2 regions of the Streptomyces alboniger genome follow, and region 2 is predicted to be linked to the other one. Evidence: riboswitches for the same ligand, from Rfam matches in the RefSeq annotation. Region 2 holds a riboswitch; the other holds the start of a gene.
The links. A riboswitch is a leader RNA that binds a small molecule or an ion and turns the genes downstream of it on or off. The one in region 2 is predicted to bind glycine.

Region 1 (14,168 bases), 4.4 Mb from region 2:
CTCGACGCTGCTCGGTCTGACGTGGCGGGAGATTCTTCCGCTCTGGCTGACCGCGGTGCTCCTGCTGCGCGAGTTGGTCCTGCTGGTGATGGTCTGGATCCTCAGGCGCCACGGCTATCCCCCTCCGCAGGTGAACTTCCTGGGCAAGGCCGCCACCTTCAACCTGATGTACGCCTTTCCACTACTGCTGCTGAGCGATGGCAGCGACTGGCTTGCATCGATCGCTGCTATTTTCGGATGGGCGTTCGCCGGATGGGGTACAACGCTGTACTGGTGGGCAGGGATCCTGTATGTGGTTCAGGTCCGCCGACTTGTCAAGGTGGACAACATGGCCGATTGAGCTTGCTGATTCGGTGACCGTAGAGGCGCGTAGGCCCGTGGCTGACATATACGGGACCAACTCGGCGGGCTGAGTCGGCTAGATCGTCGTCTATTGAGGAGGACGTTTCCGACATGAAGGCCGTCGTAATGGCCGGCGGCGAAGGCACTCGCCTTCGCCCCATGACCTCTAGCATGCCCAAGCCGCTCCTGCCCGTGGCCAACCGGCCGATCATGGAGCATGTGCTGCGCCTGCTGAAGAGGCATGGTCTGACCGAGACCGTGGTAACAGTGCAGTTCTTGGCATCGCTCGTCAAGAACTACTTCGGCGACGGCGAAGAGCTCGGGATGGAGCTCACCTATGCCAACGAGGAGAAGCCGCTCGGAACCGCCGGCAGCGTCAAGAACGCCGAGGAAGCGCTGAAGGACGACGCCTTCCTCGTGATCTCCGGTGACGCGCTGACCGATTTCGACCTCACCGAGCTGATTAACTTCCACAAGGAAAAGGGTGCGCTGGTCACCGTCTGCTTGACGCGCGTACCCAATCCGCTGGAATTCGGCATCACCATCGTCGACGAGGAAGGCAAGGTCGAGCGCTTCCTCGAGAAGCCGACCTGGGGGCAGGTCTTCTCCGACACGGTGAACACGGGCATCTACGTGATGGAGCCCGAGGTGTTCGACTACGTCGAGGCCGATGTGCCGGTCGACTGGTCCGGAGATGTCTTCCCGCAGCTCATGAAGGAAGGCAAGCCCGTCTACGGCTACATCGCCGAGGGCTACTGGGAAGACGTCGGCACCCACGAGAGCTATGGCAAGGCGCAGGCCGACGTCCTTGAGGGCAAGGTCGACGTCGAGATCGACGGCTTCGAGATCTCGCCCGGAGTGTGGGTCGCGGAGGGCGCCGAGGTGCACCCTGACGCCGTGCTGCGCGGGCCCCTGTACATCGGGGACTACGCCAAGGTCGAGGCGAACGTCGAGATCCGTGAGCACACGGTGGTGGGCTCGAACGTCGTGGTGAAGGACGGGGCGTTCCTGCACAAGGCCGTCGTCCACGACAACGTCTATATCGGCCAGCACAGCAATCTGCGCGGCTGTGTCATCGGGAAGAACACCGACATCATGCGTGCCGCCCGCATCGAGGACGGTGCGGTGATCGGCGACGAGTGCCTCGTCGGTGAAGAATCGATCATCCAGGGCAATGTACGGGTCTATCCGTTCAAGACGATCGAGGCCGGCGCGTTCGTCAACACGTCCGTCATCTGGGAGTCCCGCGGTCAGGCGCACCTGTTCGGCGCCCGCGGGGTGTCCGGGATCCTGAACGTGGAGATCACGCCGGAACTCGCCGTGCGGCTCGCGGGAGCGTATGCGACGACTCTGAAGAAGGGGTCGACCGTCACCACCGCGCGTGACCACTCGCGAGGCGCCCGTGCGCTCAAGCGGGCGGTGATCTCGGCGTTGCAGGCCAGCGCCATCGACGTACGCGACCTGGAGAACGTGCCACTGCCCGTCGCGCGGCAGCAGACGGCCCGGGGCAGCGCCGGCGGAATCATGATCCGGACGACACCCGGGGTGCCGGACTCCGTCGACATCATGTTCTTCGACGGGGAGGGAGCGGACCTGTCGCAGGCCAGCCAGCGGAAGCTGGACCGGGTCTACGCGCGCCAGGAGTACCGGCGGGCCTTCCCCGGGGAGATCGGGGACCTGCACTTCCCGTCCAGCGTGTTCGACTCGTACACCGGTTCGCTGCTGCGGAACGTCGACACCACGGGTATCGCCGAGTCGGAGCTGAAGGTCGTCGTCGACGCGTCCAACGGTAGCGCCGGCCTCGTGCTGCCGAGCCTGCTGGGGAAGCTCGGCGTGGACGCGTTGACGATCAACCCCGGGCTCGACGAGTCGCGGCCTACCGAGACCGCCGATACGCGCAGGTCCGGCTTGGTGCGGCTCGGCGAGATCGTGGCATCGGCGCGGGCGGCCTTCGGCGTGCGGTTCGACCCCGTGGGCGAGCGGCTGTCGCTCGTTGACGAGAAGGGGCGGATCGTCGAGGACGACCGGGCCCTGCTGGTCATGCTGGACCTGGTGGCCGCCGAGCGGCGCAGCGGGCGTGTGGCGCTGCCGGTGACGACGACGCGCATCGCCGAGCAGGTGGCCGCTTACCACGGCACCCAGGTGGACTGGACGACCACGTCGCCGGACGACCTGACGAGGGTGGGGCGCGGAGAGTCGACGATCTTCGGCGGCGACGGGCGTGGCGGGTTCATCGTGCCCGAGTTCAGCAGCGTCTTCGACGGAACCGCAGCGTTCGTGCGGCTCATCGGTCTTGTGGCGCGTACGCAGCTCACCCTCAGCCAGATCGACGCGCGCATTCCACGTGCCCATGTGCTGCGGCGTGACCTCGCGACGCCGTGGGCCGTCAAGGGACTCGTGATGCGGCGCGTGGTCGAGGAGGCCGGAGACCGGTTCGTCGACACCACCGACGGCGTGCGGGTTGTCGAGGCCGATGGGCGTTGGGTGCTGGTGCTGCCCGACCCCGCCGAGGCCGTCACCCACCTGTGGGCCGAGGGGCCCGACGACGCGTCCGCCCAGGCGCTGCTCGACGAGTGGGCCGCGGTGGTGGACAGCGCCGGCCGCTGACCGTCTGCTGATGCCGGGCAGTACCAGCAACAGGTGCTGCCCGGCACGCCGGTGGGGCCATTCGGAGGAAGCGCCCACGACGTGCGACGATGTGCGGCATGCCGCAGCAGCCCCCCGTTCGGAGCACCCCCTCCCGCCCCAGGCGTCCGGACGCGTCCATGTCGCTGCTCACCACCGTCATGGACCACAGCCTGGACGAGGGATACGCGGAGGCGGCGGCCAGAAAGAAGGCCCGGGGGAACAGTGGCGTCCCTCGCCCGCTCAGGGCCAAACTCGGGCTCGCCGCAGGGCTCGTCCTCGCCGCCCTTGTGGTGACCGTGGGAGCCGCGCAGGCGCGGGTGGCGGCGCCGGTGCTCGCCAAGGAGCGCGAGGAACTCATCGACCGCGTCGAGGAGGCCACGACCGGAGCCGACAAGCTCGAGGACGACGTGGACGAACTACGCGACGACGTGGGCGAGCGGCAGCGGGCCGCGCTGAAGAAGCACGGCGGCAGCCAGGGCGAACTCGTCGGCCTCCTGTCCGGTGCCACGGAAGTCACCGGGCCCGGCGTGAAGCTCGTGGTGGACGACAAGAAGGAAGCCGACCAGGGCGGTGGCGGCCCGCGCGAGAGCGCCGGCTTCTCCGACACCGGGCGGGTGCGCGACCGAGACATGCAGCGCGTCGTCAACGGCCTGTGGCAGTCCGGCGCAGAGGCGATCTCCATCAACGACCAGCGGCTCACCGCCCTGTCGGCGATCAGGGCCGCGGGTGACGCGATACTGGTCGACAACAGGCCGCTGGTGCCGCCGTATACGGTGCTGGCGGTAGGGGCGGGGAAACGCCTGAGCACCCGGTTCCAGAACAGCCCCGACGGTCAGTACCTGCACGCTCTGCAGGAGAACTTCGGCATCCGGACCAGCATCTCCGTGTCGGACGAGCTCCAGCTGCCCGCAGCGCCCAGTGTGACCGTACGTACAGCAGAGCCGAAGGCAGGAAAGGGCACATCGTGATCGCCGTACTGGGCCTCGTCGTGGGAGTCGTGGCCGGATTGTTGGTTCGGCCCGAGGTTCCGGCGGTGGTCGAGCCGTACCTTCCCATCGCCGTGGTCGCGGCTCTCGACGCCGTGTTCGGCGGGTTGCGCGCGATGCTCGACGGCATCTTCGACGACAAGGTCTTCGTGGTGTCGTTCCTGTCGAACGTGGTGGTGGCCGCGCTGATCGTCTTCCTGGGCGACAAGTTGGGCGTCGGCGCCCAGCTGTCCACCGGCGTGGTCGTGGTCCTCGGTATCCGGATCTTCTCCAACGCCGCCGCGATCCGTCGGCACATCTTCAGGGCGTGACGCCGATGAGCGCCGACGAGACGCCCCAGTACCGCCGCCGCGAGGAACTCCCCGCCGAGGTCCCGGCCGAGCCCGAGACCCCCGCCGCGCCCGTCCAGGGGCCGAAGAGCCTCACCGGCCGCCAGCGGCTGGCCAAGGGCCTGTGGCCGCCGCGGGTGACCAGGCCCCAACTCATCGTGGCCCTGCTGCTGTTCGTGCTCGGCCTCGGCCTGGCCATCCAGGTGCGGTCCAACAACGACAGCAGCGCCCTGCGCGGCGCGCGTCAGGAAGATCTCGTACGCATCCTCGATGAACTGGATGACCGTACTCAGCGTCTGGAAGAGGAGAAGCGGCGCCTCGAGGAGCAGCGGACCGGTCTTGAGAACAGCTCGGACCAGGCCGAAGAGGCGCGCAAGCAGACGGCCGAGCGCGAAAGGCAACTCGGCATCCTGGCAGGCACGGTGGCGGCCCAAGGGCCCGGCATCACGCTCGCCATCGAGGACAAGAAGGGGGCGATCGAGGCGGACATGCTGCTCGACGCCATTCAGGAGCTGCGCGCCGCCGGCGCCGAGGCGATCCAGATCAACAACGTACGCGTGGTGGCCAGCACCCATCTTTCGGACGCCGACGGCGGTGGCGTCCGGGTGGACGGCCGCGAGGTCGGCGAACCGTACCTCTTCAAGGTGATCGGCAAGCCGCAGGATCTGGAACCTGCGCTGAACATCCCGGGCGGTGTGGTGCAGACTCTGGAGAAGGAGCAGGCCACGGTCGCCGTGACCCGCTCGGAGAAGATCGTCGTAAGTGCCTTGCGACCTGCGAAGCGGCCTGACTACGCTCGGTCGTCCTCCCAGTGAGGGGCGGGCGCATGGGGGTCGTCAAGCCAGGGCATGAGGTTGCGGGGGGTCGGCGCACCGGAAGCGTGGTGCGTGGTGGAAACTGTTTGGTGGATACGGACGTTGTGAGGATGTCTGGTTCACCGATGAATGCCGGTGTGTGCAATCAGGGTTCGTCCTGCCCCACGGGCGGGTCTGTTTCGGTCAAGGGGAATCGCCCGTGAAGTTGTTTGCGAAGTTGTTCGGCAAGAGTGCACGTGAGGACAGCGGCAACCCCGCCACTGCCCGACACCGTGCCCCACGCCATGGAGATGCCGAGGGGCAGGGGGGCGAGCGCCCCATGTTCCGGGATCAGGTGACTGGTCCAGGTGGTGACATTTCGGGCGGACAGGGCGCGTCATCTGTTGACCCTGCCGGTCCCGGCCGCATAGGTTTCGGGGAACCGTCAACCTCAGGTACGGGTGGAGGGTTTACCCCCGGCCCGCACGCATCCCATGCCCCCTCGGGGCAGCCGCGGCAGGAGGACCCGTCCATGGCCCTGGTGTGTACGAGGTGCGGGAACCGCAACGCCGAGGCGAGCCGGTTCTGCTCCAACTGCGGTGCGCCGCTGCGCGCCGGGGCGGCGCCCGAGCGCGCGTCCGAGACGACCTCGACGATCTCCATCTCGGGCCTTGAGGCCTATGACTCGGAGGTCACGGGGCAGACGCCGTCCCCCGCGCTCTCCCCGGAGGCGCAGGCCGCCGTCGACGCGCTGCCGCTCGGCTCGGCGCTCCTCGTCGTGCGTCGCGGGCCGAACTCGGGCAGTCGTTTCCTGCTCGACGGAGAGCTGACCACGGCGGGGCGTCACCCGCAGAGCGACATCTTCCTGGACGACGTGACGGTGTCGCGTCGCCACGTGGAGTTCCGTCGCGTCCAGGACGGTTCCTTCACCGTCGCCGACGTGGGCAGCCTCAACGGCACGTACGTCAACCGGGAGCGCATCGACTCCGTCGCGCTGTCGAACGGCGACGAGGTGCAGATCGGTAAGTACCGACTGGTCTTCTACGCGAGCCAGCGCAGCGTCGGCATCTGACCTGTCAGGAAGGTCCATGCTTCAAACACCGAGGGGCGGTGCCGGAAACGGCACCGCCTCCGCGGATCATCGGCTGATGAGCATCGGCGCCGTGCTGAACGCACTGCGCGATGAGTTTCCCGAGGTCACGATCTCCAAGATTCGTTTCCTGGAGGCCGAGGGGCTCATCGAGCCGCAGCGCACCCCTTCCGGCTACCGGAAGTTCAGTCCGGAGGACGTCGAGCGGCTCGCTCACGTCCTACGGATGCAGCGCGACCACTATCTGCCGCTCAAGGTCATCAGGGAGCACCTGGAGGCGCTGGAGCGCGGCGAGAGGCCTTCACTGCCCACTCTGGGGCGCCAGCGGGACGGCGGCGGCGCCGAGGGCCTGGACGAGGCCGAGGAGCCTACGGCCGCCCGTGTGGGCCGTGAGGAGCTGCTGGCCGTCGCCGAGATCGATGAGCGGCAGCTCGACGAATGGGAGACGTACGGCCTTGTCGCGCGGCTGCCGGACGGCGGTTACGACGCGGAGGCCGTCACAGTCGCCTCGCTCGTCGTCGAACTCGGCCGGTTCGGTATCGAGCCACGCCATCTGCGGGCCATGAAGGCCGCCGCCGACCGGGAGGCGGGGCTCGTCGACCAGGTCGTGGCGCCTTTGCGGCGGCACCGCAATCCGCAGACCAGGGCCCATGCGGAGGCCCGTACCAAAGAACTGGCGGGCCTCACGGGGAAGCTGCATTCGGCCCTCGTGCAGACCGCTCTCGGCGTCAGAGTGCCCTGATTCAGGGGAAAGACCGCCCTGAATCAGTGGGACCCGCAGGGCACTCGGGGTCTTACTGGCTGGTACTCGGCGGGTGCCCGACTACCCAAACCTGCCAGCGACGTCCTAGGGTTGCTGTGTGAACGAGCTCGACGTCGTAGGTGTCCGGGTCGAAATGCCCTCCAACCAGCCGATCGTGCTCCTGCGTGAAGTGGGAGGCGACCGGTACCTCCCCATCTGGATCGGACCAGGTGAGGCGACCGCCATCGCCTTCGCGCAGCAGGGCATGGCACCCGCACGGCCGCTGACCCACGACCTGTTCAAGGACGTGCTGGAGGCCGTGGGCCAGGAGCTCTCCGAAGTGCGCATCACGGACCTCCGTGAAGGCGTCTTCTACGCCGAACTGGTCTTCGCCAGTGGTGTGGAGGTGAGCGCACGGCCGTCCGACGCCATAGCGCTGGCGCTGCGCACCGGGACGCCGATCTACGGTAGTGACGGTGTCCTGGACGACGCCGGCATCGCGATCCCGGACGAGCAGGAGGACGAGGTGGAGAAGTTCCGCGAGTTCCTCGACCAGATCTCGCCCGAGGACTTCGGCACCAACAGCCAGTGAGCCTTCTCCGGGGGCTCGAATCAGACCATTCGACTAGCCTTTCCCCGCGGCAAGGTGCGGGAAACCACTCTCAGGGTGATTATCACTCGGCGTGGCGAGTGTGGCGATCGTTGACGAGCCCCTGGTGACTGCCTACCGTCGAGAAGGCAGGTCAAGGACGGAGGTCGGCGTGAGAAGCAGCGGCGACGGTACGGCGGTGGGCGGTCCGTACCCGCTTCACAGCAGCGCGACCGATCACTCTCCGAAACCGATGGCGGTCCAGGGGAGCGGGGACGCGACGTTCGAGAATTCCGAGCAGATCGGGTACCGCGGGCCGACCGCGTGCGCGGCCGCGGGCATCACGTACCGACAGCTCGACTACTGGGCCCGGACGGGTCTGGTCGAGCCCAGCGTGCGCGCCGCCGGGGGCTCCGGGACCCAGCGGCTCTACAGCTTCCGTGACGTCGTCGTCCTGAAGGTCGTCAAGAGGTTCCTCGATACCGGGGTATCGCTACAGAACATCCGTACGACGGTCCAGCATCTGCGGGAGCGCGGATTCTGTGATCTTGAGCGGATGACCCTGATGAGCGACGGGGCGACGGTCTACGAGTGCACCTCGCCCAGCGAGGTGCACGACCTCCTCCAAGGCGGTCAGGGGATCTTCGGGATCGCCGTGGGTGTGGTGTGGCGTGATGTCGAGGCCGCGCTGTCCCAGCTGCACGGGGAGCGGATCGACACCGGGGAGACGCTCATCGGGAACAACCCCGGCGACGAACTTGCCAGGCGGCGCAACAGAGCGGTCTGAAGTCCCCGGGCCGTCCCGAGCGGCCCGACTCCGGAAGAGCGGCATCGGCGGGGCATTGTCAGTGGCGTAGGGCAGCATCGGAGATGTGAGAAGCGCGCCGACGATTCTGCATCTGGACATGGATGCCTTCTACGCGTCCGCCGAGCAGGCCGCGAAGCCGAGTCTGCGTGGGAAGGCCGTCGTGGTGGGCGGCCTCGGGCCCCGAGGGGTCGTGGCCACTGCCTCGTATGAGGCGCGGCGGTTCGGTGTGCACTCCGCGATGCCGATGGGGCAGGCCCGGCGGCTTGCGCCGAACGCCGCGTATCTCGTGCCGCGCTTCGGGCTCTACCGCGAGATCAGCGAGCAGGTGATGGGCCTGCTGCGGGAGCTGTCGCCGCTGGTGGAGCCGCTGAGCCTGGACGAGGCCTTCGTGGACCTGGAGGCGGGTGGTGTCGCCGATGACGAGGCGTCGGCCAGGGCGGTGGGGGAGCGGCTGCGGGCGGACATCAGGGCGGTGACGGGGCTGACCGGGTCGGTGGGGCTCGCCGCGTCCAAGATGCTGGCGAAGATCGCCTCGGAGGAGGCCAAGCCGGATGGGCTCAGGCTGATAGCACCGGGGACGGAGCGGGCGCTGCTGGGGCCGATGTCGGTGCGGACGTTGCCCGGCGTGGGGCCGGCCACCGGCGATCATCTGCGGCGGGCCGGGATCACCACTGTCGAGGAGATCGCGGAGGCCGGGCAGGACGAGCTCGTACGGCTGCTGGGCAAGGCGCACGGAGGATCGTTGTACGCGATGGCGCTGGCGCTCGACGAGCGGCCCGTGGTGGCCGAGCGGGAGAGCAAGTCGGTCAGCGTCGAGGACACGTACGACGTGGACATCCACGACCGGGTGCGGGTCAGGGCGGAGGTCGCGCGGCTCGCCGACCGGTGCGTGCAGCGGTTGCGTGCGGCGGGGCACTCCGGGCGGACCATCGTGCTGAAGGTGCGGCGGTTCGACTTCTCGACGCTGACGCGGTCCGAGACGCTGCGGGGGCCCACGGACGATCCCGGAGTGGTGCGGGAGGCCGCGGCGCGGCTGCTGGAGTCCGTGGACACCACGGGCGGGGTGCGGCTGCTCGGTGTGGGTGTTTCGGGGCTCGCCGACTACACGCAGGAGGACCTCTTCGCCCAGGCGCAGGCCGAGGCGGCGCAGGGGGAGGCGGCGCAGGGGGAGACGGGAGGCGAGGTGGATGCCCCCGCGCCCGGGGAGGCTGTGTCCGGGGAGCCGGAGGCCGTCTCGCAGGCCGAGGAGCCGGCGGTGCCTGTGGAGCGGAGGTGGGCCGCCGGGATCGATGTCCGCCATGCCGAGTACGGGCACGGGTGGGTGCAGGGGAGCGGCCTGGGCCGGGTGACCGTGCGGTTCGAGACGCCGGGGTCGGAGCCGGGGCGGGTACGGACGTTCAGGACCGACGATCCGAAGCTGGAGCCCGCGGAGCCGTTGCCGCTGGTGGGGGTGGGGACGCGGAGTGAGGCAGCGGCGGGGGCCGGGGTGGTGGAGTTGAGCTGAGGGAGCCTGAGGGGCTGGGGTCGGCCCGTGCGGTTCCGGCGGGCGGGCGGGTGCGCTGGGCGGCCGTGCAGAGGGCTGGCCGGGCTGACCGCGAGGGCATGGGGGTGGTTGATGCAGCGGCGGCTGGGCGCGGTGGGGGGGGGTGTTTCGGCGCGCCAGAGGAGGCGGAGGCGACACGTGCCGCGTGGCTTTGAGGGGCGACGGGCGGGCTCGCGGGGTCTGCTCGGCTGGGCGCCGTGGGTGGGGGCGAGTGCGGGGCCGGGATGAAGGGCCCGGGGTTTGCTGCGGGGGTGGGCGTGGGTCAGGTGGGGTCTCGGTCTGCCAGGTTGCCGAAGTCGTGGTCGGGAGGCGGGGGCTGTGGGGGCGTGGTGTCCAGGCCGTAGTGGTGGTAGAGCTGGAGCTCCTGGGCGGGAGACAAATGGCGGCCCACGCCGAAGTCGGGGGCCTCCTTGATCAGGGCGCGCTCGAAGGGGATGTGGAGAGTGCCGTCGTCGACCAGTTCGCTCGGTTCGAGCGGGACGAAGGCGTCGCGGCTGAACAGGCCGGTCCGTATGGCCGCCCACTCCGGTGCGCCGGTGGCGTCGTCGATGTAGATCTCGTCGATCGTGCCGATCTTGGCCCCGTTCCGGTCGAACGCCTTGCGGCCGATCAGGTTGCGCGGATCGATATCGGTCTGCACGGGCCCTCCAGCTGGTCGCGGGGTCTCGGATGTGGGCATAACTCATCTTTGTCCGCTCGTACTCACTACGTAAGAGCACTTCGGGGCAGGCGGCCACTCGAGGGAACGCCCGTGGTCCTCGCTGGTAGGCTGGCGACTGGCTGCTGACCCCGTGCGGGAGAGCTCTCCGGGTCACGATTCCGGAGGCGCCGAAGGAGCAAATCCTCCCCGGAATCTCTCAGGCACCCGTACCGCACGGATGAGGTCACTCTGGAAAGCAGGGCGGGCGTACGGGCGGGCACGTTCGAAACCCTTCCTCACCGACGGTGAAAGCCGGGACGGCGCCTTCGCGGGCGTTCCCCGGTGAAGCTCTCAGGTTGAGATGACAGAGGGGGAGGCCGTCCGGGTACCCGCGCCGTGGTACCCCTCGTAGGTCGCGCAGACCAGGAGGCCTCCGCAATGACTGCCACCAATCGCATCCCGCTCTCCGAGCTCGAACAGGGCATTCCCTTCGAGCAGCGGCACATCGGGCCCGATGCGGAAGCGCGGGCCAAGATGCTCGCCCAGGTCGGGTACGGCTCGCTGGACGAGCTGACGTCCGCCGCGGTGCCGGATGTGATCAAGAACGCCGAGGCGCTGGACCTGCCCGGCGCGCGCAGCGAGGCCGAGGTCCTCGCCGAACTGCGCTCCCTCGCGGACCGCAACCAGGTCCTCGACTCCATGATCGGGCTCGGGTACTACGGGACCTTCACCCCGCCGGTCATCCTGCGGAACGTGATGGAGAACCCCGCCTGGTACACCGCGTACACGCCGTACCAGCCCGAGATCTCCCAGGGGCGGCTCGAGGCGCTGCTGAACTTCCAGACCATGGTCGCCGAGCTGACCGGACTGCCCACTTCCGGGGCCTCGCTGCTCGACGAGGGCACGGCCGCCGCCGAGGCCATGGCGCTCTCGCGGCGCATGGGCAAGGTCAAGGACGGCGTCTTCGTCGTCGACGCCGACGCGCTGCCGCAGACCATCGCCGTCATCCGGACCCGCGCCGAGCCGACCGGCGTCGAGATCGTCGTCGCCGACCTGAGCGAGGGCATCCCGGCTGAGGTCGCCGAGCGCGGTGTCGTGGGGGTGCTGGTGCAGTACCCCGGCGCCTCCGGTGCCGTACGCGACATCAAGCCGGTCATCGACCAGGCCCATGAGCTGGGCGCCGTCGTCACCGTCGCCGCCGACCTGCTCGCCCTGACGCTGCTCACCTCGCCCGGTGAGCTCGGCGCGGACATCGCGGTCGGCACGACGCAGCGCTTCGGCGTGCCGATGGGCTTCGGCGGCCCGCACGCCGGCTACATGGCGGTCCGCGAGAAGTTCGCGCGCAGCCTGCCCGGGCGGCTCGTCGGCGTCTCCGTCGACGCCGACGGCAACAAGGCGTACCGGTTGGCGTTGCAGACCCGCGAGCAGCACATCCGCCGCGAGAAGGCCACCAGCAACATCTGTACCGCTCAGGTGCTGCTGGCCGTCATGGCCGGTATGTACGCCGTCTACCACGGCCCCGACGGGCTCAAGTCCATCGCGCGACGCACCCACCGGTACGCGACGCTGCTCGCCGCGGGTCTCACGGCCGGTGGCGTCGAGGTCGTCCACGGCGCGTACTTCGACACGCTGACCGTGCGCGTGCCCGGCAAGGCCGAGGAGTTCGTCGCGGCCGCCCGCGAAGGCGGCGTCAACATCCACCTGATCGACGCCGATCACGTCTCGCTCGCCTGCGACGAGACCACCACGCGCCAGCAGCTGACCGCCGTGTGGGGCGCCTTCGGCGTCGAGGCCGACGTCGACGCGCTCGACGCCGCTGTCTCGGACACGCTGCCCGCGGACCTGCTGCGCACGGACGAGTACCTCACGCACCCGGTCTTCCACCAGTACCGCTCCGAGACCTCGATGCTGCGCTACCTGCGCAAGCTGGCCGACCGTGACTACGCGCTCGACCGCGGCATGATCCCGCTGGGCTCCTGCACCATGAAGCTCAACGCGACCACCGAGATGGAGCCGGTCACCTGGCCCGAGTTCGGGCAGCTGCATCCCTTCGCGCCCGCCCGGCAGGCGCAGGGGTACCTCACCCTCATCAGGGAGCTGGAGGAGCGGCTGGCCGAGGTCACCGGCTACGACAAGGTCTCCCTCCAGCCCAACGCCGGGTCGCAGGGCGAGCTGGCCGGACTGCTCGCCGTACGCGGGTACCACCGCGCCAACGGCGACGAGCAGCGCACCGTCTGCCTCATCCCGTCCTCCGCGCACGGTACGAACGCCGCGAGCGCCGTCATGGCCGGCATGAAGGTCGTCGTCGTGAAGACCGCCGACGACGGTGAGATCGACGTCGAGGACCTGCGGGCCAAGATCGAGAAGCACCGCGACGAGCTGGCGGTGCTCATGATCACGTACCCCTCCACGCACGGTGTCTTCGAGGAGCACGTCGCCGACATCTGCGCGTCGGTGCACGAGGCCGGCGGCCAGGTGTACGTCGACGGGGCCAACCTCAACGCACTGGTGGGGCTCGCCAAGCCGGGGCACTTCGGCGGCGACGTCTCGCACCTGAACCTGCACAAGACCTTCTGCATCCCGCACGGCGGCGGCGGCCCCGGCGTCGGCCCGGTCGGAGTGCGCGAGCACCTCGCGCCCTATCTGCCCAACCACCCGTTGCAGCCCGCCGCGGGCCCCGCGAGCGGAGTGGGTCCGATCTCCGCCGCGCCGTGGGGTTCCGCCGGGATCCTGCCGATCTCGTGGTCGTACGTACGTCTGATGGGCGGCGAGGGCCTCAAGCGGGCCACGCAGGTCGCGGTGCTCTCGGCCAACTACATCGCCAAGCGCCTGGAGCCGCACTACCCGGTGCTCTACACCGGGCCGGCCGGGCTCGTCGCGCACGAGTGCATCGTCGATCTGCGGCCGATCAGCAAGGCGACCGGTGTCAGCGTCGACGACATCGCCAAGCGGCTCATCGACTACGGCTTCCACGCGCCGACCATGTCGTTCCCGGTGGCGGGGACGCTGATGATCGAGCCGACGGAGAGCGAGGACCTGGTCGAGATCGACCGGTTCTGTGACGCGATGATCGCCATACGTCAGGAGATCGAGAAGGTCGGCTCCGGCGAGTGGGCCGCCGACGACAACCCGCTGCGGAACGCGCCGCACACCGCGACCGCGCTGGGCGGTGACTGGGAGCACGGTTACAGCCGCGAGGAGGCCGTCTTCCCGGAGGGTGTCGATGCGGCGGACAAGTACTGGCCGCCGGTCCGCCGCATCGACCAGGCGTACGGCGACCGGAACCTGGTCTGCTCGTGCCCGCCGCTGGATGCATACGAGGACTGACGGCGGCGCCCGTGAGCCACGGGCATGCGTCGGGGCCGGTTCGGAGAGTCCTCTCCGGGCCGGCCCCTCTCTTTGTCGATTCTCTTTGTCGATCAGGTCAATCAGGTCGACAGTTGGTTCAGGCGGCAGTCATGATCTGGTCGGTGCCCAGCGGTCGGTGCGGGGCGATGATCTGGCCGTCCGGCAGCAGCTCACCGGTGTCCTCGAAGAGCAGGACGCCGTTGCACAGCAGGCTCCAGCCCTGCTCCGGGTGGCTCGCCATGAGGAGCGCGGCTTCCCGGTCGGCGGAGTCGGCTGTCGGGCACGGTGGTTGGTGCTGGCACATGGAAGGGTTCTTTCGCTGCGATGAA
Region 2 (14,168 bases):
AACGACGACGACGCCCTCCTCGCCGTCAGCTGCCTGGACACGCCCCACCCGCGCGCGGCGGGACCCTACTGGAAGGCCCTGGCACCCGCCGAGAAGGCCGCGGGCGTCTACGGCACATCGAGCGTCGTCGACGAACTGACCTGCAAGGACTGGCCCGCGGGCACGCAGCGCCCGCACCGCGTCCGCGCCGCGGGCGTCCCCCCGGTCCTGGTCGTGGGCACCACCGGCGACCCCGCGACGCCGTACGAGGAGGCCCGGAGCCTCGCCGAGCAGTTCCCCGGCGGGATGCTCCTGACGTACGAGGGCGTGGGCCACACCGCGTACGGCCGGAGCAACGCCTGCGTCACGGACGCCGTGGACGACTACCTCATCGACCTGAAGCGGATCGGGGCCGACACCATCTGCTGACACCACCTGCCGACCCGCGCGCGCGGCGCCCCGAACCGAGGACGACGCCTCAGCACTCGATGATGTTCACCGCGAGCCCGCCCCGCGCCGTCTCCTTGTACTTGACGCTCATGTCGGCGCCCGTGTCCTTCATGGTCTTGATGACCTTGTCGAGGGACACCTTGTGGGAGCCGTCGCCCCGCATCGCCATCTTCGCGGCGGTCACGGCCTTCACGGCCGCCATGCCGTTGCGCTCGATGCACGGGATCTGGACGAGGCCGCCGACGGGGTCGCAGGTCAGGCCGAGGTTGTGCTCCATGCCGATCTCGGCGGCGTTCTCGACCTTCTCCGGGGAGCCGCCGAGGACCTCGGCGAGCGCGCCCGCCGCCATCGAGCAGGCGGAACCGACCTCGCCCTGGCAGCCGACCTCGGCACCGGAGATCGAGGCGTTCTCCTTGAAGAGCATGCCGATCGCGCCCGCGGCCAGCAGGAAGCGGACCACGCCGTCCTCGTCGGCCCCGGGGATGAAGTTCATGTAGTAGTGCAGGACGGCGGGGATGATGCCCGCGGCGCCGTTCGTCGGGGCGGTGACCACGCGGCCGCCCGCGGCGTTCTCCTCGTTGACGGCCATGGCGTAGAGGGTGATCCACTCCATCGCGCGGGCCTGCGGGTCGCCCTCGGCGCGCAGCTGCCTGGCCGAGTTGGCGGCGCGGCGGCGGACCTTGAGACCGCCCGGCAGGATGCCCTCGCGGGACATGCCGCGGGAGACGCACGCCTGCATGACCCGCCAGATCTCCAGGAGGCCCTCGCGGATCTCCTTCTCCGTGCGCCAGGCCTTCTCGTTCTCCAGCATCAGCGCGGAGATGGACAGGCCGGTCTCCTTGGCGAGCCGCAGCAGCTCGTCGCCGGTGCGGAAGGGGTACTTGAGGACGGTGTCGTCCGGCACGATCGGGTTCTCGCCAGCGGCGCCCTCCTGATTGAGCACGGTCTCGTCGACGACGAAACCGCCGCCCACGGAGTAGTACGTCTTCTCCAGGACGAGGGCGCCCTCACGGTCGTACGCGAAGATCGTCATGCCGTTGGCGTGGTACGGCAGGGCCTTGCGGCGGTGCAGGACCAGGTCCTCGTCGAAGTCGAAGGCGATCTCGTGCGCGCCGAGGAGGCTGAGGCGTCCGCTGCTCCTGATCTCCTCGACACGGCCGTCGGCGCTCTCCACGTCCACCGTGCGGGGCGACTCGCCCTCCAGGCCGAGCAGGACGGCCTTCGGGGTGCCGTGGCCGTGGCCGGTCGCGCCGAGCGAGCCGTACAGCTCGGCCCGTATGGCGGTGGTGTGGGCCATGAGGCCCTCGTTCTTCAGGCGGCTCGCGAACATGCGGGCGGCCCGCATCGGACCGACCGTGTGGGAGCTGGACGGGCCGATGCCGATCGAGAACAGGTCGAAGACCGAGATGGCCACGGAAGACTCCAATGGTTGGTAGACGCCGTCGTCTGCCGGATGGTGCAGAAAGCAGGGCGTGCGCCGGGCATGAGCCGGGGCACCGCACTCACTGTGTTCACTTCCAGTGTGCGCGGTGCCCCGAAGTTTCGTACGAGGAAAAGCGTACGAAAATGCTACAGGTTGGGGTACAGGGGGTGCTTGGCCGCCAGAGCCGAGACCCGCGCCTTGAGGGCGTCTGCGTCGAAGCCGGGCTTGAGGGCCTCGGCGATGACGTCGGCGACCTCCCGGAAGTCCTCCTCCTGGAAGCCGCGCGTGGCGAGCGCCGGGGTGCCGATCCGCAGGCCCGAGGTGACCATCGGGGGGCGCGGGTCGTTCGGGATGGCGTTGCGGTTGACCGTGATGCCGACCTCGTGGAGGCGGTCCTCGGCCTGCTGGCCGTCCAGCTCGCTGTTGCGCAGGTCCACCAGGACCAGGTGCACGTCCGTGCCGCCGGACAGGACGTCGACGCCGACGGCCTTGGCGTCGTCCTGCACCAGGCGCTCGGCCAGGATGCGGGCACCGTCCAGGGTGCGCTGCTGGCGCTCCTTGAACTCCTCGCTCGCGGCGACCTTGAACGAGACGGCCTTGGCGGCGATCACGTGTTCGAGGGGGCCGCCCTGGAAGCCGGGGAAGACCGCGGAGTTCAGCTTCTTCGCGAAGTCCTTGTTGCGGGCCAGGATGATGCCGCCGCGCGGACCGCCCAGCGTCTTGTGCGTGGTGGAGGTCACCACGTCCGCGAACGGCACCGGGTTGGGGTGCAGCCCGGCGGCGACCAGGCCGGCGAAGTGCGCCATGTCGACCCACAGGTACGCGCCGACCTCGTCGGCGATCCGGCGGAACTCCGCGAAGTCCAGCTGCCGCGGGTAGGCGGACCAGCCCGCGATGATCACCTTCGGGCTGTTCTCCTTGGCCAGGCGCTCGACCTCGGCCATGTCGACCAGACCGGCCTCGTCCACGTGGTACGGGACCACGTTGAACTGCTTGCCGGAGAAGTTCAGGCGCATGCCGTGGGTGAGGTGGCCGCCGTGCGCCAGGTCCAGGCCGAGGATCGTGTCGCCGGGCTGGGCGATCGCGAAGAGGGCGGCCTGGTTGGCGGAGGCGCCGGAGTGCGGCTGGACGTTGGCGTACTCGGCGCCGAACAGCTCCTTGACGCGGTCGATCGCGATCTGCTCGGCGACGTCGACGTGCTCGCAGCCGCCGTAGTAGCGGCGGCCGGGGTAGCCCTCGGCGTACTTGTTGGTGAGGACCGTGCCCTGGGCCTCCATGACGGCGACCGGAGCGAAGTTCTCCGAGGCGATCATTTCCAGGGTCGACTGCTGGCGGTGCAGCTCGGCGTCGACGGCGGCGGCGACGTCCGGGTCCAGCTCGTGGAGAGGGGTGTTCAGAAGCGACATCGGGGAGATCCTTAGCTGCCGGAGAACTCGGTGTACTCGTCCGCGGAGAGCAGGTCCTTCGGCTCCTCCGTGGTCCGGACCTTGAAGAGCCAACCGCCCTCGAACGGCGCGGAGTTCACCAGCGAGGGGTCGTCCACGACGTCCTGGTTGGCCTCGACGACCTCGCCGGTCACCGGGGAGTAGAGGTCGCTGACCGACTTGGTCGACTCCAGCTCACCGCAGGTCTCGCCCGCGGTCACCGTGTCACCGACCTCCGGAAGCTGCACGAAGACGACGTCGCCGAGCGCGTTGGCCGCGTGCTCGGTGATGCCGATCGTCGACACGCCCTCCTCGGCGGCCGACAGCCACTCGTGCTCCTTGCTGTAACGCAGCTGCTGGGGGTTGCTCATGACCTGAATTCTCCTGTACGCGGGTGGGTGCTGCGGAACGGGGACGATGTGCGGGCAGTCACTTCTGGCGCTTGTAGAACGGCAGCGCCACGACCTCGTACGGCTCGTGGGTACCACGGATGTCCACGCCGACGCCGGGCGTGCCCGGGGCCGAGTGCTCCGCGTCGACGTACGCCATCGCGATCGGCTTGCCCAGCGTCGGGGACGGGGCGCCCGAGGTGACCTCGCCGATGACCTTGCCGTCCGCGACCACCGGGAAGCCCGCGCGCGGGACGCGGCGGCCCGCGGCGATCAGGCCGACGAGCTTGCGCGGCGGGGCGGACTCGGCGCGCTCGGCGGCGGCCGCGAGCGCCGCGCGCCCCACGAAGGTCTCGGACCGCGACGTCTTCTCGAACTTCACGACCCGCCCGAGCCCCGCGTCGAACGGCGTCAGCTCGGCGGTCAGCTCGTGCCCGTACAGCGGCATGCCCGCCTCCAGGCGCAGCGTGTCGCGGCAGGAGAGGCCCGCGGGGACCAGGCCGACCGGCGTGCCCGCCTCCATCAGCGCGCCCCACAGCTTCTCGGCGTCACCGGGGGCGACGAACAGTTCGAAGCCGTCCTCGCCGGTGTAGCCCGTGCGGGCGATCAGCGCGGGGACGCCCGCGACGGTGCCGGGCAGGCCCGCGTAGTACTTCAGGTTGTCCAGGTCGGCGTCCGTCAGGGACTTCAGGATGCCGGGGGACTCGGGGCCCTGGACGGCGAGCAGCGCGTAGGCGTCGCGATCGTCGCGGACCTCCACGTCGAAGCCCTCGGCGCGGGCGGTGAGCGCGTCGAGGACGACCTGGGCGTTGGAGGCGTTGGCGACGACCATGTACTCGGGGGCCTCGGGCTCGCCGAGCCGGTAGACGATCAGGTCGTCCAGGATGCCGCCGTCCTCGGCGACGATCATCGTGTAGCGGGCGCGGCCGACCCCGATGGAGCCGATGTTGCCGACCAGCGCGAAGTTCAGGAAGTCCGCGGCCGCCGGGCCGGTGACGGTGATCTCGCCCATGTGGGAGAGGTCGAAGAGACCGGCCTTGGTGCGCACGGCGTTGTGCTCGTCGCGCTCGCTGCCGTACCGCAGCGGCATGTCCCAGCCCGCGAAGTCGGTCATGGTCGCGCCGAGCGACCGATGGACGGCGTCGAGGGCGGTCAGACGGGGGGCAGTGCTCATGAAGGGAACTCCCAGGGCATGACGGGCGAGGTCGATCCTCCCCATCTGTCATCGGAACCTGAGAGGTTCGCCACGACCACTCGGCCTGCGAGGGTCACGGCTTGCACCTTGGGTGGAGCCGACGGCTGCCGGCCCGCTTTTCAGATGTGCCTCGCCCGCGCGGTACGGGGCCTGAGAGATTCAAGGGAGGGACTTGCTCCTTCGGCGCCCCGGAGCGTCGTACGACGCCTGCCGGGAACTCTCCCGCGCGGATTCAAACGGCCGGTATGGAGTTGGCGCGCACATCATTGCACGCGAGGTGGACGAGGGGGACTCATGGTCGAGTAATCCCCTTGTGCGGCATTACCTTCTCTTTACACTTGCCGGGGAAAGCAGTACGTGACCGCTATGGGGAGGCAGATCACGGTGCGCAGCAGGACGAGTGTGTACGCCACGACCACGGGGGTGGCGCTGCCCAAGCAGGCCGCCGCCCCGCTCGGGGAGGACTGCGGCCGGCTCCCCGTGGCCGTCGTCCGGGATCTGCGCCACCGGGCCGGGCACAGCCCCCACCGGCTCTCCTTCGACGAGGGCGACCTGGTCGTCGTCTCCGGGCTGCCCGGCGGCGGAAAGTCCACGCTGATGCGGCAGGCCGTCACGGGCCCCCGCATCGACTCCCAGGACACCCGCGACCGCTGGGCCCGCCGCATGCCGCGCCTGCTGCCCTACGCGCTCTACCGCCCCCTGGTCCGCCTCGCGCACTACGCGGCGCTGCGCCGCGTCCTGCGGTCCGGCGCCGGCGCCGTCGTGCACGACTGCGGCACCCAGCCCTGGGTGCGCCGCTGGCTCGCCCGCGAGGCCGCGCGGCGCGGCAGGACCCTGCACCTGCTCCTGCTCGACGTCCCCGCGGACACCGCCCTCGCCGGCCAGCGCGAGCGCGGCCGCGGCGTCTCCCGGTACGCCTTCGCGCGCCACCGCAGAACCGTCGGGCGGCTGGTCGGTGCCGCCGAGCGCGGCCGTCTGCCGCGCGGCTGCGGCTCGGCGGTGCTCCTCGACCGCGCGGCGGCGCAGGTCCTGCGGGGGATCGCCTTCGACCGCTGAGGACGCCCGACGCTAGGGTTTCGGCCGCAGGCAGCCGCGACCCGCGGGCAGCGGTCGTGGGCAGGGGTTGGACAGCGCGAGCAGGGGTTGGACAGATGGACTTTCCGGCGCAGGCACATGCCCATCCGTACGGCGGATGGCCGGGCAATGAACTCGAAGAGGTCCTCGCGGCCTCCCTCGGCGCCCCCGCGTCGGCGGGCGCACGGATCGTGGAGGTCCTCGGCCGCAGCCGGATATGGATCCCCCTGCCGAACGGCGGGGGCCCCGACAGCGGCACCCTCGACCTGCCCACCCTGGAGATCGACGGCCAGGCGTACGTCCCCGTCTTCACCTCCGAACAGCAGTTCCGCCAGGCACTCGGCGAGGCGGCCGACCGCATGGGACACACGGTCGCACCCGCCGTCGAGTTCGCCCGCGGCCTGCCCCCGCAGCTGGGCCTGGCCCTGAACCCGGACGGCACGGTCGGCGTCCCGCTGCCGCCCCCCGCGGTCGCCGAGCTGTGCCGGGCCGGGCGCACCCCGCTGGACGGGCCCACCACCGGCGGCCGCGTACGCCTCTTCGAGCCGGACTGGCAGGAGGACCCCGTGGACTTCCTCGCCGCGGCCGGCCGGGAGTTCGAGGCGGCCGGCGTCGTGCTCACGGCGCGCCGCTGCCTGGCCGCCATCGAGACGGACGACCCGACCCTCTTCGTCGGTGTCGAACTGTCCTCCTGGGAGGGCACCGCCCGCGACCTGCCGATGGAGGCCCTGGGCCGCGCCCTCGGCCAGGTCCCCGTGCCGTGGCCGGTGAACCTCGTCCTGCTCGACGTGGCGCAGGACCCGGTCGCCGACTGGCTGCGCGTGACGGTGCGGCCGTTCTACCACCGGATCGCCGCTTAAGCTGGTTCCATTCCTTGGGCCCAGTGACTGGGCCTATTCCTCGGGTCCGTTGAGTTCGTCACGAAGGGGCGGTTACGGGTGAGTGCGTCGGGCACGGCCGCGGCCGGACAGGTGGAGCAGGTGCTGCGCCAGGTGACGCCGGGGCGTTACGACGCGTACGAGGCGCTCCTGCGCGCGCTCGCCGCCGACCAGGTGTGGATGCTGCTCTGGCACGGCCAGGCCGGCTCCCCCGACGCCCAGTACGGGAACATGGAGATCGAGGGCCTCGGCTACGCCCCCTGCGTGACCTCCGCCCAGGAACTGTCCGCGAGCGGCTGGAACCGCAGCTACGAAGTGGTGCGCGGCGTCGATGTCGCCCGCACCCTCTACCCCGACCACTACGGCCTGTGGCTGAATCCGCACGCCCCCGGCGGCGGCGTCGGCATCCCCTGGCTCGATCTGCGCCGCATCTCCACCGGCCTCGACCTGCTGCCCGCCGGGCCCCTCAGGCTCACCGAGCCGAGCATCGAGATCCCCCAGTTCTACGCCCTGTTGACGCAGAACGCGCACCGCACCCCCGCGGTCCGCTCGCTGCGCCGCGCCTGGGTGCAGCCCGCCCTCGGCGCGCCCTATCTGGCCATCGGCCTCGATGTGTACGACACGTCGCCGCCGTCGGTCGACGCGGTGCGGGCGATGATGCAGCAGTCCATCGCGGCCGTCCCGGAGGGGCTGCCCGTCTCGACCGTCGCGATGTCCGACGACTACGACCCGGTCGCCATGTGGCTGCGGGCCAACGCCCGGCCGTTCTACGACCGCGATGCCCAGGCGGCCCCCGCCCCCGCGGGCGGATACGGCTACCCCGCGCAGTACTGAACAGCGCGAACGGACGCGATGTCCGTTCTGATGCTGGTGGGGCCCTATGGGCTCCCGTGAAGCCTTGCACCCCAACTGCCCCGTGTTCGACCATCGTTCACCCGCGTCCGCATAACGGAACACCTCGATCAGCATCACGTTTGCGCATCCATTCCCCGTCAAGTCTGGTAACAGATCGCGACGTGGATGAAGACTCCCGCTCCAGGGGCCTTCGCCCCCTGCGTACGACGGACTGATCACGTCGCTACAGCGGCAAGTGCGGGCCGGTCACCACCGGTTGAGAGGGGTCCCTGCCACGATGACGGCACCATTGCATGACACACCTGCGGACGCGGACCCGACCGAGGACGTCGCCCCCGCAGCTGGTGCAGGGGTGAAGAAGGTCGAGGGCCGGTCCCTCAAGCAGATCGCCTGGAACCGGCTGAAGCAGGACAAGGTCGCCCTCGCGGGCGCCTTCGTCGTGCTGTTCCTCGTCCTGGTCGCCGTCTTCGCGCCCTTGATCGTGAGCCTGCTGGGCCACCCGCCCAACGACTTCCACCAGGAAGAGCTGGACGAGCTGACCAACCTCCCCAAGGGCGCGCTCGGCGGTATCAGCAGCGACTTCCTCCTCGGCGTGGAGCCCAACAAGGGCCGCGACATCTTCAGCCGGATCGTCTACGGGGCACGCATCTCGCTGCTCGTGGCGTTCCTCGCGGCCGTGGTCGCCGTCGCCCTCGGCACGCTCTTCGGCATCATGGCGGGCTACTTCGGCGGCTGGGTCGACGCGCTGATCAGCCGCGTGATGGACGTGCTGCTGTCGTTCCCGCAGCTGCTCTTCATCATCTCCCTGGTCTCGGTCCTGCCGGACGACCTGCTCGGCCTCACCGGCAGCGGTGTCCGCGTCGGCATCCTCGTCCTGGTCATCGGCTTCTTCGGCTGGCCCTACGTCGGCCGGATCGTCCGCGGCCAGACGCTCTCGCTCCGTGAACGCGAGTACGTGGAAGCGGCCCGCAGCCTCGGCGGCGGAAAGCGCCACATCCTCTTCCGTGAACTGCTGCCCAACCTGGTCGCCCCGATCACCGTCTACGCGACGCTGATGATCCCGACCAACATCCTCACGGAGGCGGCCCTGAGCTTCCTCGGCGCCGGTGTGAAGCCGCCGACGGCCTCCTGGGGAGGCATGCTGCGCGACGCGCTCGAAACCTACGAGCACGACCCGATGTTCATGGTCGTCCCGGGCGTGACGATCTTCATCACCGTTCTGGCCTTCAACCTCTTCGGCGACGGGCTGCGTGACGCGCTCGACCCGAAGGGAACGCGCTAGAAACCCCCAACCGGCTCGCCCCTGCCGCATGTCAGGTGGCTCCACCCCATGGTTCTCCGGCAGCTCAAGGCCAGGGACCGCGAATCTCGGAGGTTACGAGAAAATGCCCACAGTTTCCTCGAAACGACGGCTCACCAGCGGTGCGGCCCTCGTCGTCGCGGCACTGGTGACCACCACGGCGTGCGGCGGCGGTGACGGTGGTGACGGTGACTCGAAGGGTGCCGGCTACAACGCGGCGCTGAACAAGGTCGCCAACCCCTCGAAGAAGAAGGGGGGCACGCTGAGGATGGTCGGCAAGCAGGACCTCGACTCGGCCGACCCCCAGCGCGCGTACTACGGCATGTCCTGGGACTTCATGCGCTTCTACACCCGGCAGCTGGTGTCCTACGACACCAAGCCGGGCAAGGCGGGCACGAAGCTGGTCCCCGACCTCGCCACCTCCACCGCGAAGATCTCGGACGACGGCAAGACGTACACGTACAAGCTGCGGGACGGCCTGACCTGGGAGGACGGCTCCGAGCTGACCTCCAAGGACATCAAGTACGGCATCGAGCGCGCATGGGCGACGGACACCATCACCGGTGGTCCGGGCTACATCAGGCAGGCGCTCGACCCGGACTCCAAGTACAAGGGCCCGTACAAGGACAAGGGCGGTCTGAAGGCGATCGAGACGCCCGACGACAAGACCATCATCTTCAAACTGCCCAAGCGCAACGGTGACTTCGAGCAGTTCCTCGCCATGCCGACCGGTTCGCCGGTGAAGCAGGCCAAGGACACCAAGGCGAAGTACACCGCGCGGCCGTTCTCCTCGGGCCCGTACAAGTTCCAGTCGTACAAGTCCGGCAAGAAGATCGTGCTCGTCCGCAACGACAAGTGGAAGAAGTCCTCGGACCCGATCCGCGCGGCGCTGCCCGACAAGATCGACGTGACGATCTCCGCCAACCTGGAGGAGAACGACAAGAGGCTGATGGCGGGCGACTACGACGTCGACCTCAACGGCACGGGCATGACCCAGTCCGGTCGCGTCACCGCGGTCTCGAAGCACAAGGACAACGTCGACAACATGCACACGTCCTTCGTGCGCTACGTCGCCCTGATCCACACCGCGAAGCCCTTCGACAACGTGCACTGCCGCAAGGCGGTCTTCTACGGCACGGACTTCGAGAGCCTCCAGCGGACCCGCGGCGGCAAGCTCGCGGCCGGTGACATCGCCAACAGCACCTTCCCCGTGGCGATCCCCGGTCACAGCGACTACGACCCGTACGGGGTGCTGAAGCGCAAGGGCAAGCCGGACGCCGCCAAGGCCAAGGAAGAGCTGAAGAAGTGCGGCAAGCCGGACGGCTTCAAGGCCAAGCTCACCGCCCGCAACAACAACCCGGGTGAGGTCGACGCCGCCGAGGCGCTCCAGGAGCAGCTGATGAAGGTCGGCATCGACGTCAGCGTCGAGTCCCTGGACGGCGCCGACTCCGCCAGCATCACCGGCTCGCCCTCCGTCGTGAAGAAGCGCGGCTACAGCATGCAGATGAGCGGCTGGGGCCCGGACTTCCCGTCCGGCCAGGGCTACGCGCAGCCGCTGTTCGACAGCCGTTACCTGATCGACAACGGCAACTACAACGAGTCGCAGATCAAGGACAAGAAGATCGACGCGCTCTTCGACAAGGCGATCGCGGAGACCGACCCGGCCAAGGCCGGCGAGATCTACAAGCAGCTCGACAAGCGGATCCTCGACAACGCCGACTGGATGCCCTTCCTCTACGAGAAGAACATCACCTGGCGCGGGTCGCGGCTGACCAACGCCTACATGAACGACGCCTACAACGGCCGGTACGACTACGTCTCGCTCGGTGTCGTCAAGTAACCGACCCCGCATGACCCGTAGTTGACCGTCCCACCGCCGCCGAATCCCGCCAGTCCGAAGGGCAGGTGATGGCCCCGGGCGGTGGCCGGGACCCCTCACGAGGGGGTGCCGGCCACCGCCGGGCCGCGCACAGTGCTTGCTTATCTCATCCGGCGCCTGATCGCCGTCATCATCATGGTGCTGGTCGTACTGCTCGCGACCTTCACCATCTTCTTCATGCTGCCCAAGTGGGCGGGACAGGACATCGCCGTCCTCTTCGCCGGCAAGGCATCGGGTGCCGAGCAGCTCGAGGGCATCCGCGTCAAACTCGGCCTGGACGACCCGCTGCTCGTCCAGTTCTGGGACTTCATCAAGGGCATCCCGATGGGCCGTGACTACGTCAACGGAAGTGACGTCACGCACTGCCCCGCCCCCTGCTTCGGTTACTCGTTCCGTACCGAGGCGCCGGTCTGGGACACCCTCAAGGACGCCCTGCCCGTCACCGGCGCGCTCGCCGCCGGAGCCTGCGTGCTGTGGCTGGCCGGCGGTGTCATCACCGGCGTGATCTCCGCCCTGCGCCGCGGCACCATCTGGGACCGCGCCGCGATGACCACCGCGCTCGCCGGCGTCTCGCTGCCCGTCTTCTTCACCGGCATGATCGCGATGGGCGTCTTCGTCCACGAGCTGGGCTGGGTGAGGATCGCCGACAGCCTCAGCACCGACGACTCAATCGACGTCTGGTTCCAGACGCTGATCCTGCCGTGGATCGTGCTCGCGTTCCTCAACGCCGCCATGTACGCCCGCCTCACGCGCGCCACGATGCTGGAGGTCCTCGGCGAGGACTACATCCGCACCGCGCGCGCCAAGGGCCTCGGCGAGGGCGTCGTCATCCGCAAGCATGCGCTGCGCTCCGCGATGACGCCGATCCTCACCGTCTTCGGACTCGACCTCGGCGTCCTGATGGGCGGCGCGGTGCTCACCGAGTCCACCTTCAACCTGCCGGGTCTCGGCCTCGAAGCGGTCAAGGCCATCAGCACCAAGGACCTGCCCGTCATTCTCGGCGTCACCCTGTGTGCGGCGCTCGCGATCGCCGTGGCCAACCTCGTCGTCGACCTCCTGTACGCCGTCATCGACCCGCGAGTGAGGCTGGGATGACCGAACTGTCCAAGAGCGGAGCCGCGGTGGGCGAGCCCGTCGCCGACTCGCCCGCTCCCTCCGCCTTCCTCGAGGTGCGCGACCTCAAGGTGCACTTCCCGACCGACGACGGCCTGGTCAGGTCGGTCGACGGGCTCAGCTTCCAGTTGGAGAAGGGCAAGACCCTCGGCATCGTGGGCGAGTCGGGCTCCGGCAAGTCGGTCACCTCGCTCGGCATCCTCGGCCTGCACACCGCCGGGCAGTACGGCCGCCGCAGGGCGCGGATCTCCGGTGAGATCTGGCTCAACGGCCAGGAGCTGCTGAGCGCCGACCCCGACGTGGTGCGCAAGCTGCGCGGCCGCGAGATGGCGATGATCTTCCAGGATCCGCTCTCCGCGCTGCACCCGTACTACTCCATCGGCAAGCAGATCACCGAGGCGTACCGGGTCCACAACGACGTCGACAAGAAGACCGCCCGCAAGCGCGCGATCGAGATGCTCGACCGGGTGGGCATCCCCCAGCCGGACAAGCGCGTCGACGCCTACCCGCACGAGTTCTCCGGCGGCATGCGCCAGCGCGCGATGATCGCCATGGCGCTCGTCAACAACCCCGAGCTGCTCATCGCGGACGAGCCGACCACGGCCCTGGACGTCACCGTCCAGGCGCAGATCCTCGACCTGATCAGGGATCTGCAGAAGGAGTTCGGCTCCGCGGTCATCATGATCACGCACGATCTGGGCGTGGTCGCCGAGATGGCGGACGAGCTCCTGGTCATGTACGGCGGCCGGTGCGTCGAGCGCGGCACGGCCGAGAAGGTCTTCTACGAGCCCCAGCACCCCTACACCTGGGGCCTGCTCGGCTCGATGCCGCGCATCGACCGCGAGGAGACCGAGCGGCTCATCCCGGTCAAGGGCTCCCCGCCCAGCCTGATCAACCTGCCGAGCGGCTGCGCCTTCAACCCGCGCTGCCCCTACGCGGACATCCCCAAGGATCAGATCACCCGCCGCGAGCGCCCCGATCTGCGCGAGGTGGCCGCCGGGCACTACTCCGCCTGCCACATGTCGCAGGAAGAGCGCACCCGGATCTGGACCGAAGAGATTGCGCCGAAGCTGTGAACGATGACGCGAAGAGCCAGGACGCGAAGGGCCGGGACGTGAAGGGCCAGGAGATGACGACCCCGGCGCAGCCGCAGGGCTCGTCCGAGCCGCTGCTCAAGGTCGACGGCCTGGTGAAGCACTTCCCCATCAAGAAGGGGCTGCTCCAGCGCCAGGTCGCGGCGGTGCAGGCGGTCGACGGCCTGACCTTCGACGTGCGCCCCGGTGAGACGCTCGGCGTGGTCGGCGAGTCCGGCTGCGGCAAGTCGACGATGGGGCGGCTGATCACCCGGCTGCTCGAACCGTCCAGCGGTCGCGTCGAGTTCGAGGGTACGGACATCACGCATCTGAACACCGCCAAGATGCGCCCGCTCCGCCGCGATGTGCAGATGATCTTCCAGGATCCGTACTCGTCGCTGAACCCCCGGCACACCATCGGCACGATCGTCGGCGCGCCCTTCAAGCTCCAGGGCGTCAAGCCCGAGGGCGGCGTGAAGAAGACCGTGCAGGAGATGCTGGAGCGCGTCGGCCTCAACCCCGAGCACTACAACCGCTATCCGCACGAGTTCTCCGGCGGTCAGCGCCAGCGCATCGGCATCGCGCGTGCCCTGGCCCTGCGGCCCAAGCTCGTGGTGGCGGACGAGCCGGTCTCGGCCCTGGACGTCTCCATCCAGGCCCAGGTGGTCAACCTCCTGGACGACCTCCAGGACGAGCTGGGCCTCACGTACGTGATCATCGCGCACGACCTGTCGGTCATCCGGCACGTCTCGGACCGCATCGCGGTGATGTACCTCGGCAAGATCGTGGAACTGGCGGACCGCAAGGACCTCTACTCCACGCCGATGCACCCGTACACCAAGGCGCTGCTCTCCGCCGTGCCGGTGCCCGACCCCAAGCGGCGCGGCACCAAGAGCGAGCGGATCCTGCTCCGCGGCGACGTCCCCTCGCCGATCGACCCGCCGAGCGGCTGCCGCTTCCACACGCGGTGCTGGAAGGCGACGGCGGTCTGCACGACGAAGGAGCCGCCGCTGATCCCGCTCGCCTCGGGCCACCAGGTGGCGTGCCACCACCCCGAGAGCGCGGAGGACCAGGCGCCCGAGGACACCGAGCTGCTGTCAGCCGCCAGGGACGCGATCGAGGTGGTGACGGTGGTC

Region 1: another riboswitch for glycine. It lies ahead of gcvP (aminomethyl-transferring glycine dehydrogenase); the one in region 2 lies ahead of gcvT (glycine cleavage system aminomethyltransferase GcvT).

Annotation. Positions count from the first base shown of each region.
Region 1 covers NZ_CP023695.1:1,147,012-1,161,179, reverse strand. The annotation lists gene clsA (cardiolipin synthase ClsA) at 1-340, shown strand, start outside; gene CP975_RS04935 (mannose-1-phosphate guanyltransferase) at 454-2,949, shown strand; gene CP975_RS04930 (DUF881 domain-containing protein) at 3,039-3,938, shown strand; gene CP975_RS04925 (small basic family protein) at 3,935-4,267, shown strand; gene CP975_RS04920 (DUF881 domain-containing protein) at 4,273-5,100, shown strand; gene CP975_RS04915 (FHA domain-containing protein) at 5,183-6,151, shown strand; gene ftsR (transcriptional regulator FtsR) at 6,168-6,911, shown strand; gene CP975_RS04905 (bifunctional nuclease family protein) at 7,030-7,503, shown strand; gene CP975_RS04900 (MerR family transcriptional regulator) at 7,673-8,287, shown strand; gene CP975_RS04895 (DNA polymerase IV) at 8,373-9,812, shown strand; gene CP975_RS04890 (PRC-barrel domain-containing protein) at 10,114-10,491, opposite strand; glycine riboswitch at 10,636-10,734, shown strand; gene gcvP (aminomethyl-transferring glycine dehydrogenase) at 10,930-13,818, shown strand; gene CP975_RS04880 (DUF5999 family protein) at 13,937-14,143, opposite strand.
Region 2 covers NZ_CP023695.1:5,575,070-5,589,237, forward strand. The annotation lists gene CP975_RS25015 (alpha/beta hydrolase) at 1-408, shown strand, start outside; gene CP975_RS25020 (L-serine ammonia-lyase) at 458-1,843, opposite strand; gene glyA (serine hydroxymethyltransferase) at 1,999-3,258, opposite strand; gene gcvH (glycine cleavage system protein GcvH) at 3,270-3,647, opposite strand; gene gcvT (glycine cleavage system aminomethyltransferase GcvT) at 3,706-4,839, opposite strand; glycine riboswitch at 4,875-4,989, opposite strand; glycine riboswitch at 4,990-5,095, opposite strand; gene CP975_RS25040 (AAA family ATPase) at 5,227-5,916, shown strand; gene CP975_RS25045 (enhanced serine sensitivity protein SseB) at 6,012-6,794, shown strand; gene CP975_RS25050 (enhanced serine sensitivity protein SseB C-terminal domain-containing protein) at 6,873-7,646, shown strand; gene CP975_RS25055 (ABC transporter permease) at 7,945-8,949, shown strand; gene CP975_RS25060 (ABC transporter substrate-binding protein) at 9,053-10,807, shown strand; gene CP975_RS25065 (ABC transporter permease) at 10,940-11,941, shown strand; gene CP975_RS25070 (ABC transporter ATP-binding protein) at 11,938-13,035, shown strand; gene CP975_RS25075 (ABC transporter ATP-binding protein) at 13,089-14,168, shown strand, end outside.